2 regions of the Ligilactobacillus faecis genome follow, and region 1 is predicted to be linked to the other one. Evidence: predicted binding sites of a transcription regulator. Region 1 holds the regulator's gene; the other holds the start of a gene.
The links. Region 1 encodes CtsR, which represses protease genes until heat stress. Its sites were predicted from a motif close to TTGGTCAAAAAAGGTCAAANA; they were not measured.
Positions count from the first base shown of each region.

Region 2: the regulator CtsR is predicted to act here: its motif matches at 2,723-2,743, upstream of clpP (ATP-dependent Clp endopeptidase proteolytic subunit ClpP).

Region 1 is NZ_CP123639.1:428,390-433,912, forward strand. It holds gene QFX10_RS02330 (ATP-dependent Clp protease ATP-binding subunit) at 1-2,449, opposite strand, end outside; gene QFX10_RS02335 (CtsR family transcriptional regulator) at 2,469-2,939, opposite strand; tRNA gene QFX10_RS02340 (tRNA-Pro) at 3,083-3,156, opposite strand; gene QFX10_RS02345 (gamma-glutamyl-gamma-aminobutyrate hydrolase family protein) at 3,216-3,950, opposite strand; gene QFX10_RS02350 (hypothetical protein) at 4,024-4,239, opposite strand; gene QFX10_RS02355 (DUF805 domain-containing protein) at 4,317-4,994, opposite strand; gene QFX10_RS02360 (MFS transporter) at 5,082-5,523, opposite strand, start outside.
Region 2 is NZ_CP123639.1:1,625,541-1,631,063, reverse strand. It holds gene QFX10_RS07420 (sugar-binding transcriptional regulator) at 1-844, opposite strand, end outside; gene rpoN (RNA polymerase factor sigma-54) at 1,200-2,498, opposite strand; gene clpP (ATP-dependent Clp endopeptidase proteolytic subunit ClpP) at 2,805-3,398, shown strand; partial or broken gene QFX10_RS07405 (IS1182 family transposase) at 3,517-4,932, shown strand; gene QFX10_RS07400 (PTS sugar transporter subunit IIC) at 4,980-5,523, opposite strand, start outside.

The DNA.
Region 1 (5,523 bases):
TGATCGTTAAAGTGATCTTACCTTTCTTAGCTCCAACTGTCACAGTAGAACCTGTAACGATCTTGCCTTCTAGTAAAGCTTCACTCAAGCGGTCTTCGATCTCGTTTTGTAAAGCCCGTCTGATCGGCCGCGCACCGTATTCCGGATCAAAGCCAGCTTTAGCAACAACATCGATCGCTGCTGGGGTGATCTTTAATTTTACGTTCTTCTCAGCCACGCGCTTAACGATATCTTTGGCCATCAACTTGACGATCTGATGTAATTCGTCTTTTTCAAGCGAGTGGAAGATCACAACTTCATCGATCCGGTTCAAAAATTCTGGTTTGAAGCTCTTCTTCAACGATTCGCGGATCTTAGCTGACATAGCTGCATAATCATCGATCACATTGCCAGCGCCAAAACCAACTGATTTTTCATCGCGTAAAGCTGTCGCCCCTAAGTTTGAAGTCATGATGATGATCGTATTTCTAAAGTTGACTTTCCGCCCTTTAGAATCTGTCAAATAACCATCATCTAACACTTGTAACAAGATGTTGAAAACATCTGGGTGAGCTTTTTCGACTTCGTCTAGTAATACGACAGAGTAAGGCTTATTTCTGACTTTTTCAGAAAGTTGCCCGCCTTCATCATAACCGACGTAACCTGGAGGAGCACCGACTAACCGACTCGTTGAGTATTTTTCCATATACTCACTCATGTCGACCCGGATCATCGCGTCTTCTGAACCAAACATCGCTTCGGCTAAAGCTTTAGCCAGCTCAGTCTTACCGACCCCGGTTGGTCCTAAGAACATAAAGGAGCCGATCGGACGAGTCGGGTCACTTAAGCCGCTCCGCGAGCGCCGGATCGCTTTTGAGATCGAGCTGATCGCTTCTTCTTGCCCAACGACCCGTTGGTGCAAGATCTTTTCTAAGCCGACTAAACGTTGACTTTCAGTCTTCGTCAATTGTGTGACTGGAACTCCTGTCCATTCAGACACAACAGCAGCGACATCTTCTTCAGTGACTGTTGCTTCGTATTCTTTCTTGGCTTCTTTTTCAGCATGTTGCGCATTCAATTTTTCGATCTTTTCGCGCAACTTTAAGACTTTCTTGCGTAAAAGAGCTGCTTCATCGAAGTTTTCTGCCACGATCTCAGCTTCATACTCAGTTTCGAGGTCTTTTAGCTTAGCCCGCGAGCGTGAAAGTTGGTTGCTCTTTTCTGCATTGACGATCCTTAACCGCGCGGCCGCTTCATCCATCAGATCGATCGCCTTATCTGGTAAGAAACGTTTCGTGATATAGCGCGTACTCAATTTGACGGCGGCATCGAGCGCTTCATCACTGATCTTGACTTTATGGTGTTCTTCATAACGAGGACGGACCCCTTGTAAGATCTCAAACGTTTGAGCTTGATCAGGTTCATCGACCATGATCGTCGCAAAGCGGCGTTCTAAAGCAGGATCAGATTCAACATACTTTTGGTATTCATCTAAAGTCGTTGCTCCGATCACTTGAACTTCGCCTCGAGCTAACGCTGGTTTTAAAATATTAGAAGCGTCGATCGCGCCTTCAGCGCCACCAGCCCCGATCAACGTGTGCATCTCATCGATAAATAAGATCACATTGCCATCGTGGTAGACTTCTTCTAAGATCTTCTTCAAACGATCCTCAAATTCACCGCGATATTTTGTGCCAGCTACAAGTGAGCCCATATCAAGCATCATCAAGCGTTTTGACTGTAAGTTCTCAGGGACATCGCCTGAAACGATCGCTTGCGCTAGGCCTTCAGCTACCGCAGTCTTCCCGACCCCTGGTTCACCTAACAAGACAGGATTGTTTTTAGTGCGTCGACTCAAAACTTGGATGACTCGTTTGACTTCGTTTTCACGTCCGATGACAGGATCGATCGCTTTTTCCTTGGCGATCGCCGTCATATCCCGTGCTAAGCCATCAAGCGTCTCAGTTTTGGAACGGTGTTTTTCTTCATTAGCACGTTTTGCCATTCTTTGACGTTGGCGATCAGTCACACCAAGTTGGCGTAATAATAACTGACGCAACGTCCGAATATCACTATTTAAACTGTAAATGATCCGGGAAGACAAGAGCGTCTCATCGCTCAATAAAGCTAATAAGATGTGCTCTGTCCCGATCTTGGAGGAACCCATCATCATTGCTTGGCGCAAAGCTTCGTTTAGCACCGCTTTTGTCTTCGGCGAATATGGGAGATAACTATCAGGGGCTTGACGTCTTAAAGTTCCGTACCCAGCCAAGCGTTCGATCTCTTCGCGAATATCAACGGCGCTGATCAACGCTTGTTTCAATACTTCACCTGCAACACCATTTTCTTCCAGAGCTAATGCTAATAACAAATGCTCCGTTCCGATCGCTTGGTGTTTGAAATAATTTGCTTGTTCTTGTGCAAGTAACAGTACGCGATTCGCACTTGGTGTATAAGATGTTGAATCCATCAGATCCCCCTCTTTCTATTTAATGGTCGGCACAGCGTAAACGATTTAAAATACTGCGCAAGATCTTTGCGCGGATCGCATCCTCTAAGGCTATGTCAGATAATGCGAGCGTACTTTTTTCGATCGCTGACGCAACTAAATGTGCCTCTTTATGCGTCAATAACTCATTTTCATAAAGCGTTTGAATGATTTGAAATGCCTTTGTTTCATTAATACTTTCGCCAACATATTCGATCAGCTCATCTAAGAGGTTCGGATCACTGATCAAGTTGACTTTGGCGATCCGAATATAACCTCCACCACCGCGTTTACTTTCGACTAGATAGCCATTTTGTAAGGTAAAACGCGTCTTGATCACATAATTGATCTGTGATGGTACACAATCAAATTGATCAGCCACTTCCGAGCGTTTGATCTCGATCTTCGATGAGTCTGCTAATATGCTCTTCAAATATCTTTCGATGATATCGGAAATATTACGATTTTGCATAAAACCTATCCTTGATCTGTTTGACTAACTTTGACTATTATTATAAACTTTCTCGCCCTTTGTTGGCAATGAATTAGCGCAAATTTCTCAAACAAGCACAAAAAGAGTCATGCCTTACCATGACCCTACTTTATGCTAGTTGATCGGGAAAACAGGATTTGAACTTGCGACCTCTACGTCCCGAACGTAGCGCTCTACCAAACTGAGCTATTTCCCGGAAACAACTATCATTATATTACTTTTTAGGAGAAGATAAAAGTCTTTTGTTGAAAAGAACTAATTATTTTGAGCGACTTTGTTAGCCCGCGCGATCAGATCAGCAAAAATGTTTTGCGAATCAGTATAATGTTTATACATATTTTCTGGATGCCATTGTAGCCCTAAGATCTGATCACTTGCACTTGATTCGATCGCTTCAACAACACCATCGTCTGCTCGAGCAACGACTTTTAAGCCTGGCGCGATATCTTTTAAGGCTTGGTGATGGCGTGAATTGATATATGGACGCTTACCGACTAATTGGTACAAGCGACTATCTTCGCTGACGTTTGCATGATGCGACGGTAAGTTTCCAGGAGCATCTTGTGAATGCTTGACATAGATCGTCTTATTTTCAGAAAGATCTTGGTAGACAGTTCCGCCTAAAGCAACGTTGATCAACTGCATCCCCCGACAGATCCCTAAGATCGCTTTCCCCTTTTCATATGCGCGTTTCAAAAGCGCGATCTCAAAAATATCTCGTTTGCGATAGGTCATGCCTAACTTCAAATGTGGTTCTTCACCAAAGAAAGTTGGGTCAACGTCAAAGCCCCCGGCAAAAACGATCCCATCAAAAAGATCGATGTAATCATCAACAAATTTTGGCGCAACACTCGGTAAAATGACTGGTGCGCCTCCTGATTTAACGATCGCTTCGATCGCTGGTCGCGGTGCAAAAGGTGCGTTTCTTTCATTGATGATATTAGTAGCTTCGATCAGTGTATCTGCTGGGATCGCGATTCTTGGATGCATAAGTTTTCCCCCTTGTATTAAAAATAATGTTTTAATGAAAATATCATATCTTTAACATTTAGTAAAGACTTCCTTACCATCTTTCTAAACTAAGATGGCCCCGCCCTACCGGACGTACCTTGACAAAGGGGAGACGCGCCAATTTAGCTTCTACAGAACCTAGATCACGTAACGTACACGCTCCGTAGAGTCGTAACTCTTTTAAAGCTTGAAATATTTCATAACTGGTCAAACATTCACTCGTTTTTAAAGCATCTTCGATCTGATATAACTCACTCAATTTAAACATGACCATCCCTCCATTTTAGAATACGCTTACATTTTTATTATAACAAAAACGACCTACTAGTTCTGGTCGTTTCGTCTCTATTCTAAATATTCAGGACCTTTTGTCTGTAACTGTTCAAAAGCCTGTTCGAGTTGCCACTGAAAGAACATACGCTTAGCTGTTTGTGTCGTCAGCAAGACTAACAAACTCGTGACTAATAAAACTAACACGATCGCACCTTTCATCCGGTAAAAAGCTGCGCCTACACTATTTTGCTTTTCAGTCAAATATGTATTCTCACCTTTTTTAGCTGGTTGACATAGTAAGACTAATAAGATCGGTAACGTAAGGGGAAAGAAACCTAATAAGACCCATCCACTAGCGATCCCAGCATCGTGGAGCCGTCTAACTTGAGCTGATAAACTGACAAAAAAAGTCACTACGAGCATCAATGTAAATAAATAACTCGTCAGCTCCGACAATAAATGTAACACACGAAAACTTTGCGTCAAATATAAATGCCATTTGACTTGATCTAAGCTACGAACTAACAGATAAACTAAACTATCAAGCAAAAAGAGCCCTAAAGTGCCATACCAATAATCTGCCCGCCGTAAACTTTTACCATAGCGGAAAATATCTTTAAAGATCAATTTGGTCGCTACAAATAGCTTATTAGATGGCTGAGCGATCATGGCTTTGGCTTCTTTTTGCTGACATTTAGGGCATAATTTTTGATCTGTTAGACCTTTAGCCCCACATCTTTGACAAACCATCTCCACCACCCACTTCTCTATTTGCTAAACATATTTTAAGTTTAACACAAATTTAACCATCTTTAAAAAATTTGAAACTATATTTACCTAGGAATTGGTATGTTCAACTCTTTGACGTAATTTTTTCTCATGTCGCATAATATATAACAATAATACAAAAGCACTACCAGTGGCTACATACAAGATCGTATTACTTGCGACCCAACCATAGTGGGCAACTAAGATCCCGATCAAAGCGGTTGCTAGCGTCTCACCAAAAATATACTGGAAAAAGCCCATAAAACCAGTTGATGACCCAACTGCAAATTTAGGAACGACTTCATTGACCATTAACCCGACTAATGTCAACGGTGCATAGATCAATGTTCCCATAACAAGCAGATCGACTACGATCAATGTTTTATTAGTACTAAAAAAGTAGGTCGTCAAACATAGAAAAAGGCCTAAAACACAACCTAAACAAACCAAGGCCCGGCGATCTTTTAATAGATCAGATAAGGCTCCTAATAAGATCACACCCGGTACAGCT
Region 2 (5,523 bases), 1.2 Mb from region 1:
GCCCAGCTTCGTCAAAGAAGTATCCAAAAGCTTCGCCCACTGCATGACCTCGGTCAAGCAAAGAAACGATCTCTTTTGGCATTGCACGTCGATCAGCCATATGCTTTGCAGTTCCGATACTATGGATCACTGCATTGCTTTTTTTGATCAAAGTGACGACTTCTTGAACAGCCGGTTCCTTTAATAAAGGACGGTACGTACTCTCGCTTACCTGCTCAGGCACATATAACGAACGGCTTTTTCCTCCCGTACAAAGTGCCATGCGCGCACAAACATTATTAGCCTGGATATCGATCCTTTCTCCCAAGCCACCACGAGCCGGAACAAAAAGTAATTCTCGTTCTTTTCCGATCTCAGGTGTCAAACACGAGGCAATCTGTGCCATCGTTGTTCCACCCATAGCCGCAATAATATTTAGGCCATGTGGTAATAATGTTTTTAAGGTATTAGTGACCAGTTTCCCCATCTCAGCGATGACTTCTGGTTGGAGATCACTATCGCCAGCAACAACGAGACAATTTGTGATCCCTAACTTTTGACTCAAACGCAACTCTAGCTGCTTTAAGTCCAAAAACTGATCAATAAAACTAGATAGTCCTTGAATGACTTCTTTACCCTTATCTGTCAAGACCATCCCTGCTTTTGTTGCAGTGATGAGTTCTTGTTGTTTTAAAAAATCTGCCTCGGTCCGTAAGACACGTTCACTCACACCTAAAGCTTGTGCTAACGAGCGTCGTCCGATCGGACCAGATGCTGCAATATCCTTTAATATTGCATATCTTTCACTAATGGTATCGATCACATCAGGAATTATCCTTTCGATCCACTCGATCTCTTGGTGCATAACTGCAACGTCTCTCTTTCTTTGGGACACGAAACGTCCAAGGGAAAGTTCAAAACCTTCTATCTTTAAGGTACGTTCACAAAATTTGATCCCACGATCAAATCGTTCACGCCTTCCCAAGCACAATGAAATTATAACAACTATATTTTTCTTTTGCAAGGTCTTACACGTGAAAATACCAGAAAAAAACTGAGAAATCCTTATGCATATCAAATGATTTTTAGTGGTTATCCGAAATTTATTTTGCTTTATTTGTTTACAAAGCAACAAGGACCGAACTTTCGCTCAAAACACCGATTTAAATAAGCCAAAAAAGGAACAATTTCCGAATTTCAATTCTAATAAAAATTATTTTTTAAAAACGTTTTCTCTGGCTTGACGCTGGGATATTTAACTTTTCACGATATTTTGCAACTGTTCTACGGGACACTTTTAGTCCATCATGTGCAAGTTGCATAGCAATTTTTTGATCTGAAAGTGGCTTTTGCTTATTTTCAGTTGCCACGATCTGACGCAAGCGTGTATAGATCGGCTCAACTCCGATCGCTTCTCCTGTTTCTGTATAGCTAACGACATGTGAAAAGAAACTCCGTAGTTCAAAGATCCCAAAATCACTTTGAAGATACTTACCATTGACAGCTCGACTGATCGTTGACTCATGTAATTGGAGCTTTTGAGCAATATCTCGCAACAACAAAGGCCTTAGGGGGTGTTCTTTATTAGCAAAAAATTCGTGTTGCCGTGAAACGATCTCTTGCCCGACCCGCGCGACTGTATTTTGTCTAGCCTCTAATTCGGCTAGTAATGTTGCATATTGTTTTTTCTTTTCTTGGAGATATTTTACAACTGTTTGATCTAAACTTCCTACTAAACTATCATAATATTCTTTGCGAAATGTGATCTGAGGGCACAATAATTTAGTTGGTTCAACTACGTATCTGTCTTCTTTTTTTGTCACGACCAGATCAGGAGCGATATAATTGATCTCAGTTTGATCATACGCTTTTCCTGGCGCTGCTGATAAATTTTTTATCTGCGTCAGGATATCATCAACTTCGGCTAACGTCAAAGCATATTTTTGGGCTATTTTTTCCCAAGCATGTTGTACTAAGTCATCAAAATCATTACAAACGATCTGATATGCAAGATCTGTGCGATCACCTTCATTTTCTAATTGTAATAATAAGCATTCTCGTAGATCACGTGCTCCGACACCTGGCGGATCTAAACGCCAAAGTAAAGTTAAAGCATCATCTAAAGTCGTTTGATCGAGCTTGCCTTCTGAAACGAGCTTGGCTGTATCTAGTTTCAAATAACCATTTTGATCTAAATGTTGAATAAAATAAACGACCCAGTCACGCAAGATCGTCTTTCGCATCGTCAGATTGACTTGATCCATTAAATAATCAAATAATGATTGCGTCTTTTTATCAGGCACAAAACTCAAAAGATCAACTTGATCTTTGACTGAACTGACACCAACATGTTGATTTGAAACTTTGATAAAAGGATTTTCCAATTCGACCTGAGTCAAATATTCATTCAATTCACTTGCATTGAATTTCAGCATTTGGATCGATTGTTGCATTTTTTGATTCATAACTAGCTTAGGCAATTGCCTTTGTTGCAGCTTGTTTTGTTGTTGCAATCTCATTTTTTTAGCCTTTCTAAAAAATTTTACTTGTAATTTCCTTGAATATATTTTAATATAATAAAGTACGCATCGCTAGTGTAATGGATCGCACGCAAGATTCCGGTTCTTGTAATCTGGGTTCGACTCCCAGGTGATGCATCAGAAGAAAATCGAACCATTGATCCCGTACTTTGATCGAGTACGGGATTTTTTACATATCGAGGTCTTAAAAAGATATAGTTAATTGTTTGACCATTTTTGACCAATAAGTTAAAATAGCATTACGTAGTCAATTACGACAATATTATATTTGCGGAGGTTCTCATTATGAATTTAGTTCCTACAGTCATCGAGCAATCCTCACAAGGGGAACGCGCTTATGATATTTATTCGCGTTTATTAAAAGATCGGATCATCATGGTCTCAGGTGAAGTCAACGACGATATGGCTAATGCGATCATCGCACAATTGCTTTTCCTTGATGCCCAAGATTCCGAAAAAGATATCTATATGTATATCAATTCTCCAGGTGGTTCTGTTTCGGCTGGCCTTGCGATCTACGATACAATGAATTTTGTAAATGCTGACGTTCAAACGATCGTGATGGGGATGGCAGCTTCAATGGCTTCCGTTTTAGCAACAGCTGGGGCTAAAGGCAAACGTTTTGCTCTACCTAACTCAGAGATCATGATCCACCAACCTTTAGGTGGCGCTCAAGGTCAATCAACTGAGATCCAGATCGCAGCTGAACATATCTTGAAGACACGTAAATTGATCAACGAGATCTTAGCTGAACATTCTGGTCAAGATATCGAAACGATCGATCGTGATACTGAACGTGATAATTTCATGACGGCTCAACAAGCAGTCGACTATGGGCTGATCGATGGGATCATGAAAAATAAAAAGAAGATCAAATAATAAAAAAAATGAGGTCAAAGGTGTGACCTCATTTCAGAATGTAGACTAAGTCATCAGAGTATGTGCTCTGGTGACTTTTTTTGTATAATTAAAGAAAACGATTACGGAGGTATTTGTCATGCTTCGCAAGAGTGATCCCAATCTCAAACGCCGTGAATATGCTCGTACTTCTCTAGATGATTTGGTCCCAAAAGATCATTTACTCCGTAAAATTGATCAAATTATTGATTTCTCTTTTATTTATGATCTTGTCGAAGATTCCTATTGTAAAAATAACGGTCGTCCTAGTCTTGACCCTGTACTACTCATAAAGATTCCTTTGATTCAAAATTTATTTGGTATCCGTTCTATGCGTCAAACGATCAAAGAAATTCAAGTTAATGTCGCTTATCGATGGTTTCTAGGACTAGGTTTAAATGATCCTGTCCCTCATTTCTCTACTTACGGTAAAAACTATAAAAGAAGATTTGCTGAAAGCCATGTAATAGAAGCTATTTTTGCTCATATTTTGAAACTCTGCTTAGAAAATGATCTTATCGACACAACTGATATTTTTATTGATGGAACTCATTTGAAAGTTGCTGCTAACAGCCGTAAATATACTACTGAAGTTATTGAAACTAAGTCAAAATTTATGAGTGAAGATCTCGAAAAAGAAATAAATGTAGATAGAGCTAAACATCAAAAGAAACCCTTAAAAGAAGAAAAACCTAAAAAAAAACTAGACAAGTAAAAATATCTAAAACTGATCCTGATAGTGGATGGTTTCATAAGGGTGAACACAAACAGGTTTTTGCCTATAACGTTCAAGCTGCCTGTGATAAAAATGGGTGGCTCTTAGCTTATGTGGTCGGTGCGGGAAATATCCATGATACGCAACTTTTTCCTGAAATATTTGAAAAAGTACGGAAGTACGACCCACAATATATTATCGCTGATTCTGGCTATAAAACACCCACGATCGCACACTTTTTACTATCTCAAGGCATAATTCCCATTCTTCCTTATAAACGCCCAAGGGGCAAAGTTGGTACGCTTAGACCCAAAGATTTTGTTTATGATGAATATTATGATTGTTATTTATGTCCTGGCGATCAAATCTTAATGTACTCCACAACTAATCGAAGTGGTTATCGTGAATATAAAAGTGATCCTACAATCTGTGAAAAATGTCCTTTACTGCACAAATGTACACAAAGTAAAAATCATCAAAGAGTTATCGCTCGTCATGTTTGGCAAGATAGTATGGAAAAATGTGAGGATATCAGGCATCAAACTGGCTCAAAATTAAAGTATGAAGCGCGAAAGGAGACGATCGAAAGAAATTTTGGTTCGGCAAAAGAATATCACAACTTGAGATACGCCCGAGAAGTAGGAATTGATAAAATTCTAGCTAAAGTCGGGTTGATATTTGCGTGCCTAAATCTAAAAAAACTGGTAAAAATACTGGGGAAAAACCCTGTTATATTCGTATATTTCAAAGTATATAGTTATAAAAATACATAAAAAAACAAACTCTATCCGATTTGAATAGAGTTTGTCTACGTTCTGAAATGAGGTCAAAGGTGTGACCTCATTTTTTTATTTAGTTTCGATCAAAAGATCATTTGCACTGAATAATTTAAACCGTGTAATAAAAAGATAACGTAAACTATATCCTAAAATAAGTGGCAAGATCACAAATAGAAGTGTAACCAGCCCCACACTAACTAGACCAGCCGGCATTGCTTGATAAGCCGCCAAAGGTCCGACTAACCCACTGAAACCAAAACCTGCACTCATCTTTGTTCCCTGAATATTGCATAGTGCGCCTAAACCACCCATGATCCCAGCACTGATGATCACTGGCAAAAAAAGTTTTGGTTTTTCAAGCATATTTCCCATCTGAAGCTTTGGCGTCCCTAAGAAATGAGCAAACACAGTTCCGAGACTATTAACAGAACTCCCCATGATCGCAAGCGTAAAGGCTCCAGCTGTGATCCCTAGATTAGCTGACCCAGATGCAATACCAGTGATCCCGATCGCAGTGGCGATCCCGACTGAACTGATCGGTGAACAGATCAAAACAGCAAAGGTGATCCCCATCAAAATTCCCATCAAAAGCGGTTGGAGCTCGGTAAAAGTC